3 regions of the Marinobacter sp. V032 genome follow, and region 1 is predicted to be linked to each of the others. Evidence: predicted binding sites of a transcription regulator. Region 1 holds the regulator's gene; each other region holds the start of a gene.

Region 1 (2,272 bases):
AGATGAATAGCATGTCAGGCTGTCGCATAATGCTGCAGGGCGGGTAAACTCAACAGGGGATGCAAAACGTCGCACGCGACGGTCAGGCGGAACCTGAATTTTCGAAAAAGCGGAACCGTTTCAGCTCAGGCATTGTCATTGGCATATCCATAGCAGTAAACTTCGGCAAAGAATTTGCTTGTTCTGCCAAGTCGCCACTTTGCAACACTTTTTTCCTGGCCCCGCATGATGTCGGGTGCGACCTGGCCCGAACACACCAAGTAGCCAAGGGTGACGGGAATAAATCGATGGTAATGAAAGCTTCGCTTCAGCTGAAGCTCGGTCAACAACTCACGATGACCCCGCAACTGCAACAAGCCATACGCTTGCTGCAGCTTTCGACGTTAGATCTCCAGCAGGAAATCCAGCAAGCACTGGAATCCAATCCTATGCTGGAAACCTCGGAAGACGATGACAACTCCCCTGAACACAACCAGGACGACGAGCGCGGTGAAAATAACACCGACTCCGATCACAGCGCCGATGACAGCACGCCCGATCAACCTGAGCCCACGATGCCGGAAGATCCTGAATGGGAAGCACCCTCGGACGAACCGGACTGGCTGAAGGAAACACAGGCTGATATCCCCGAAGATCTGCCCGTCGACACGGCATGGGACGATATTTACCAGTCTGCTCCGGCCCCCGCATCGCGTGGCGATGACGATGACGACTCCGATTTCGAATCCCGCAACTCCCCTGCGGAGACACTGCAGGATCACCTGCTCTGGCAATTGAATCTGACCCCCATGAGCGAGCGGGACCAGGCTATTGCCCATGCCCTGATGGATTCGGTTGATTCCCGCGGCTACCTGACTACCTCTCTGGATGACATCCACTCCGGCCTGTCCGACGACGCTGACGAAGACCCACTCGAGCTTGATGAGGTCGAGGCTGTGCTGCGCCGCCTCCAGCACTTTGATCCCCCGGGCGTGTTTGCTCGCGATTTGCAGGAATGCCTGCTGATCCAGCTTGGTCAACTCCCTCCGGATACCCCGTGGCTTCCACAGGCACGCCTTGTAATCAGTCACTACATCAACCTGCTCGGCAATCGGGATTATGCCCAACTGCTGCGCAGGAGCCGGTTGACGGAGGAGCAGCTCAAAGCGGTGCTGGCGCTGATCCAGACCCTTACACCACGTCCGGGCGATGCATTGGACAGCGTAGAGCCTGACTATGTGGTGCCGGATGTCGTGGTCACCAAGGTCAAGGATCGCTGGCGAGTTGAGCTGAATCCTGAAATTGCACCACGCATTCGTGTCAATGCGGGCTATGCTGCATTAATAAAGCGAGCAGATTCCAGCGCCGACAACACCTATATGCGGGATCAATTGCAGGAGGCGAAGTGGTTCATAAAGAGTCTTCAAAGTCGCAACGAGACGCTATTGAAGGTGGCAACGCGCATTGTTGAACATCAGCAGGGCTTTCTGGATATCGGCGAGGAGGCCATGAAGCCTCTGATTCTGTCGGATATTGCCCAGGCAGTGGGCATGCATGAGTCCACAATATCCCGTGTAACGACACAGAAATACATGCACACTCCGCGGGGAATATTTGAGCTGAAGTACTTTTTCTCCAGCCATGTCAGTACCAATGAAGGTGGAGAGTGTTCGTCTACTGCAATCCGTGCCATGATCAAGAAACTGGTAGCGGCAGAGACACCAAAAAAGCCGCTCAGCGACAGTAAAATTGCCACATTGCTCGGCGAGCAAGGCATACAGGTCGCGCGCCGCACAGTCGCCAAGTATCGGGAAGCGATGCATATACCGCCGTCCAACGAGCGGAAGCGGCTGGTCTGAAATTGACGCCTGCCCCGGGTGAGACTGGGCAGCAAAGGATTCAAAGCGTTCGTCACACGACGAGCACCGTTTGCCAGGCGGACAACCCGCTCTGGCACTCTCGACAACAGGAGAAGCCTATGCAACTCAACATCTCAGGTCACCATGTCGAACTCTCACCCGCTCTGAAAGATTATGTCGATGGCAAGTTCGAAAAACTCGAACGTCATTGCGATGACATCACAAATTGCCAGGTCACTTTATCCGTTGAGAAGCTTCGCCAGACCGCAGAGGCCACTCTTCACGTCGTCGGTGGCGAGATTCACGCAAAAGCCGAAGACGAAGACATGTACGCAGCGATCGATTCGCTGGTAGACAAACTTGATCGACAGCTCCTGAAACACAAGGAAAAGACTGTCGCCCGAATGCACGGCGCCGGTCACCGGTAGTCGTTT
Region 2 (2,272 bases), on a different contig from region 1:
TCTGACATCTTCCTGAAGGGCGTTAACCCAACGTTCATCGACATCATCAACGTCACTCTGCACGCCAGCGTCCAGCACATCACGGATGGGCTCGATCATCGAATAGGGAAATGCCATGTGCAGCTCGCCACCGCCACCGTCCAGCTCGATATGGAAAGTACTGACGACCACCACTTCGCTGGGGCTGACGATATTGGCCATCGCCGGATTCACCTCAGAACTGAGGTATTCGAAATCAATTTTGAGCACCGCGCTCCAGGCTTCCCGCATATCAATGAAAACCTGGTCCAGCATCATCTGGACGATGCGAATCTCTGTCGGAGTAAACTCCCGGCCCTCGATCTTCGCGTGCCGGCCTTCCCCACCAAAGAAATTATCAACCAGCTTGAACACCAGCTTGGCATCGAGGATAAACAAACCTGTGCCGCGAAGGGGCCGCATTTTTATCAGGTTCAGACTGGTCGGCACATAAAGGGTATGGACATACTCGCCGAACTTCATGATCTGAATACCGCCGGTGGACACATCGGCGTTACGACGCAACAGATTGAAAAGACTGATTCGGGTGTAACGGGCAAAACGCTCATTGATCATTTCAAGCGTTGGCATCCGGCCACGAACAATACGATCCTGACTGGCAAGATCGTAGTCTTTTACGCCAGCTTCATCGGCCTCATCGTAGGTGTCGATGTCACCATCATCGACACCATGGAGTAGCGCGTCGATTTCATCTTGTGACAGTAAATCCTGCATACCTGATTCCCGACCTCACAGGTTCATCCAAAACGGACGGACCGGGTGAATAATTATTGCAGTACAAAGTTCTCGAACAGAATACGGTCAACAGGCGACGCGCCTTCCTGTTCAAGTACACCGTTGACGGCGGATAGCGTATCGGCCAGCAGTTGCTGCTTACCCTCAACCGTTTGCATCGCCGCAAAATCCTGACCACCAAATAAACTCAACAACCGGCTGCGAATCAGTGGCATGTGCGTTTCTGCCGCATCCAGTGCAGCCTGGTCCCGGCTTTGGAAAGCAACAAATATCTGCATGTAACGCTGACGTCCGTCAGCCGTCAAGGTAACGATGAAGGGCTTTTCGATCGTCAGGTACCGGCTGGGAACAAATACTTCTTCCGCCGGCTCGTCGCTGTCAGCCGCATCACTTCCGCTATCTGAATCCCCTTTCAGAAGCCAGTATGTACCGGCAACCGATAAGCCAACGGCCATCAGCACCACCAGCGTCAGAATAATAATGAGCTTCAGTTTGCTCTTGCCGCCTGCCGGCGCGTTCTCTTTATTTTCGGCCATAGTGGTCAGTCAGTTTTCCGTCACTTTCGGGCGAATGAAGGGCTATTTAACAAGGTAGCAGCAAGTTACGGGCCAGTCTTCGATGTTGAAGGAAAAATACCAGACGGCCCTTATCCATGAGACTCGCAGCCACACGTGCTTTGATGCCAGACACTTATTGAAAACAGAAGTTTAGCGTCTGAATCATCAGACATAAACCGCCCGAATGAAAGAACCGCGCAGAGAAAAAACAAAACCCGAGTCAGAAACCTGAATCGGGTTGGTAATATGGGGTGGGTCATCGCCTTTCGGGCGGGATGGATCAGCTGAGTGGCCCAGCCAGGCAATCGGCTGCGATCAGGCGTACAGGTCAACCTCTCCGCGCCAGCTCAAATCCAGCGATCCGGAAAGTGCGGCGCCATCATCCTGGTCGAGTGCTGCCATATCGCCATTACCCACAACACCTTCGCCGTGTGTCCCGGTGCCTTCTCCGGCACTGTCTCGCTGGCCCTGACCCGAGGCATCAACAGAAACCTCAAAACGCTCGAGCGTCAGGCCACTGTCCTGCAGCATATCCCGCAGACGGTGACCGTTAAGCTCAAGTTGATCCCTGACCACTGAATGACTCGCGTGGATAGCGACGTTAGCCTGATCGTTGTGAACCTGAACCCGTACTTCCATAGGCCCGAAATCCGGGGGCGTAATGTGTATTTCTGCCACTGACATACGCTGAGTGGTCAGCCAGGCCAGCTTACCGGCCACTTTCTCGCCCCATTCAGCATGCTGAACCGGCAGGTCGATGCTGGTGGAATAGCTTTTCAGTGGCGCCAGTACTTCCTTGGCTCCCTGCGCCTGCTGCAAGGATGCAGGGCCAGACTTTGACGCGGACTCAGCACCTCCCTGAAGCCGATTAAGCTGAGCGGAAAATTCAATTCCCTTGCCCTCTCCAGCCGCGGTTGATTTGCCCAGAAGGCCTTTGAGAG
Region 3 (2,272 bases), on a different contig from region 1:
AAGAAGTGACCGACCCAAGCGAACCCGTACCCGATAACGGGAAGCAGCAAGAGGTAACCCCACTGTCTACTTATAAGCGCGACAGCAATAACGAGCAGCACCAGCCCGCTGCCAACAAAATGCAGTCTGCGGCAGGTTGGGTCGCGATGCTCTTCCAGATAATAGGGGTAGAACTCCGCAAAGCTGTTGAACTTTGTTTCCTGAGTCATGACTTTCCGCAGCGAGGTTGTTGTTATAGTGTTTGCGAAGGCCTGCGAGGCCTTTGTCAGCAGATTTTCCGGTTACCGTTAATGACGTAATATTTGGTTTATCCGGCTACTGACTGCCTTTTGGCACAGATTAACAGTATTACATAAGCCTCACAATTCGCTAACTCATCACTTGCGTTGCCCGCTGGGGGTTACCCGGCGCCCGCGCAGCGGCCTCAGTCCCAAGGAGTGTTATGACGGACGTTATCAGCCAAATTCTGAACCGGTCATCAGAGCCACGTCTCGAGTCGCCGGCACCCGGCGCATCGGTACTCGATACCGTTTTCAAATGTGCCGCAAGGGCGCCGGACCATGCGTTACTCAGACCCTGGCGTTATCTGGTAATTGAAGGTGACGGGTTGGACGCATTGGGCGAGGTGTTTGCCAGAACGGCCGATGCGGCCAATCCCACGGCTTTGCCGGTGGAGAAGCTGCAAGGTATGACGCGCCGCGCGCCGATGATTATTGTGGGTATCGCGTCCCATCACGGTCATCCTAAAGTGCCGCCTATTGAGGAGACGCTTTCGGCTGGTTGCGGCATGGCGTATATCCTGCTGGCGCTGGAGGCGCAGGGATTTGCCGGTATGTGGCGCACCGGCTCCATTGCCTATAATCCGGTAATCGCTGAAGGCTTGGGGCTTGCCCCAAACGAGTCGATCGTCGGCTTTCTCTATGTTGGTACACCTGTTTCCGAAAAGCCGGCGATTGATCGCCCCGACCCCGATGCTTTCGTCTCACGTTGGCCAGGCTAGTTGCGCAAGTGCTGATGGCAGGTCAGTGTCGGGTTAAGGAGGAAAGGGCTTGCCGCATTTCCTCTTTTTGCCTCTTTTCTTAATCCCCGTTTTAATCTTTTCTCCCTGAAAACCCCGCCGCTACACGGTTTTTAAAAGATGGCATCGCAGTTGCTTAGTCTGTGGAAAGCAGAATCGCGGCAAAACCTGCGGGAGACATCATGGCCATCAGTTTTAACAATGCACTCGGCATTCACGAAAAGGCGCTGAATATGCGCGTACAGCGTGCCGAAGTACTGGCAAATAATCTGGCAAACGCCGATACACCGGGCTTTAAAGCGCGCGACGTCGATTTCAAGGCTGCATTGGGTGCGGCTCAGTCGGGTGTTGATAGTGATCTGGCGATGGTACGAACCGACTCCGGCCACATTGACACTGCAGCGGCCATGAGTGACCGGGCAACCTTGCTTTATCGCGCGCCTTATCAGCCATCCATCGACGGCAACACGGTGGATGCGCAGCAGGAACAGGCTCGGTTCATGCGCAATTCTATGGATTATCAAGCCAGCTTTCAGTTTCTGAATGGCAAATTTACCGGTCTGAGCAAGGCCATCACGGGCCAATAACCCGATCCCCGGATAATTGAGGAGGCAGATTATGTCGCTCGGAAACATTTTTGATATCGCCGGTTCGGGTATGACTGCTCAGTCACTGCGTCTGAATACGACCGCTTCGAACATTGCCAATGCTGAAACTGCCAGTTCCAGCACAGAAGAGACCTATCGGGCACGCAAGCCGGTATTCGCAGCCATTCAGCAGGATGTAATGAGCGGTGACGCGTTTGGCGCAGGCTGGGGTGCAAACTCTGCTGCCTCCACCGGGGTTCAGGTTGAGGGCATTGTGGAGAGTGATGAAGATCTGCAGATGCGCTACCAACCGGATCATCCGGCGGCAAACGAAGATGGCTACGTTTTCTATCCCAACGTGAATGTTGTCGAAGAAATGGCGGACATGATGTCGTCTTCGCGCAGCTTCGAAATGAACGTTGATGTCATGAACACCGCCAAGTCGATGATGCAGCGCATCCTGACACTTGGACAATAAGCCGGCCCGGTAGGAGTAAGCCATGAGTACAGTTGATAACACTGCCGCAGCCAGCGTACTGAACCAGTACCAGAATGCTTCGAAAGCTTCTTCGTCCTCTGATGAGCTTGGCAAGGGCGAGTTCATGGAGTTGATGCTGGCCCAGCTGAACAATCAAAACCCGCTTGAGCCCCAGGACAACGGCGATTT

What was found. The regulator sigma-54, encoded in region 1, starts transcription at its own class of promoters, with help from an activator protein. The targets are predictions, from matches to a motif close to ANTGGCATNNANNTTGCTNT.
Region 2: ACUN9X_RS16195 (flagellar basal body-associated FliL family protein) is a predicted target of sigma-54. The motif match lies at 1,368-1,387, and genes of this name have one in related genera.
Region 3: flgB (flagellar basal body rod protein FlgB) is a predicted target of sigma-54. The motif match lies at 1,138-1,157, and genes of this name have one in related genera.

The regions. Positions count from the first base shown of each region.
Region 1 is NZ_JBQXYE010000001.1:1,883,303-1,885,574, reverse strand. Features, by position in the region: gene ACUN9X_RS08655 (RNA polymerase factor sigma-54) at 288-1,838, shown strand; gene hpf (ribosome hibernation promoting factor) at 1,958-2,266, shown strand.
Region 2 is NZ_JBQXYE010000004.1:70,903-73,174, forward strand. Features, by position in the region: gene fliM (flagellar motor switch protein FliM) at 1-753, opposite strand, end outside; gene ACUN9X_RS16195 (flagellar basal body-associated FliL family protein) at 807-1,310, opposite strand; gene ACUN9X_RS16200 (flagellar hook-length control protein FliK) at 1,647-2,272, opposite strand, start outside.
Region 3 is NZ_JBQXYE010000002.1:228,073-230,344, forward strand. Features, by position in the region: gene ACUN9X_RS12625 (Mpo1-like protein) at 1-209, opposite strand, end outside; gene ACUN9X_RS12630 (nitroreductase family protein) at 443-1,000, shown strand; gene flgB (flagellar basal body rod protein FlgB) at 1,201-1,605, shown strand; gene flgC (flagellar basal body rod protein FlgC) at 1,637-2,083, shown strand; gene ACUN9X_RS12645 (flagellar hook assembly protein FlgD) at 2,106-2,272, shown strand, end outside.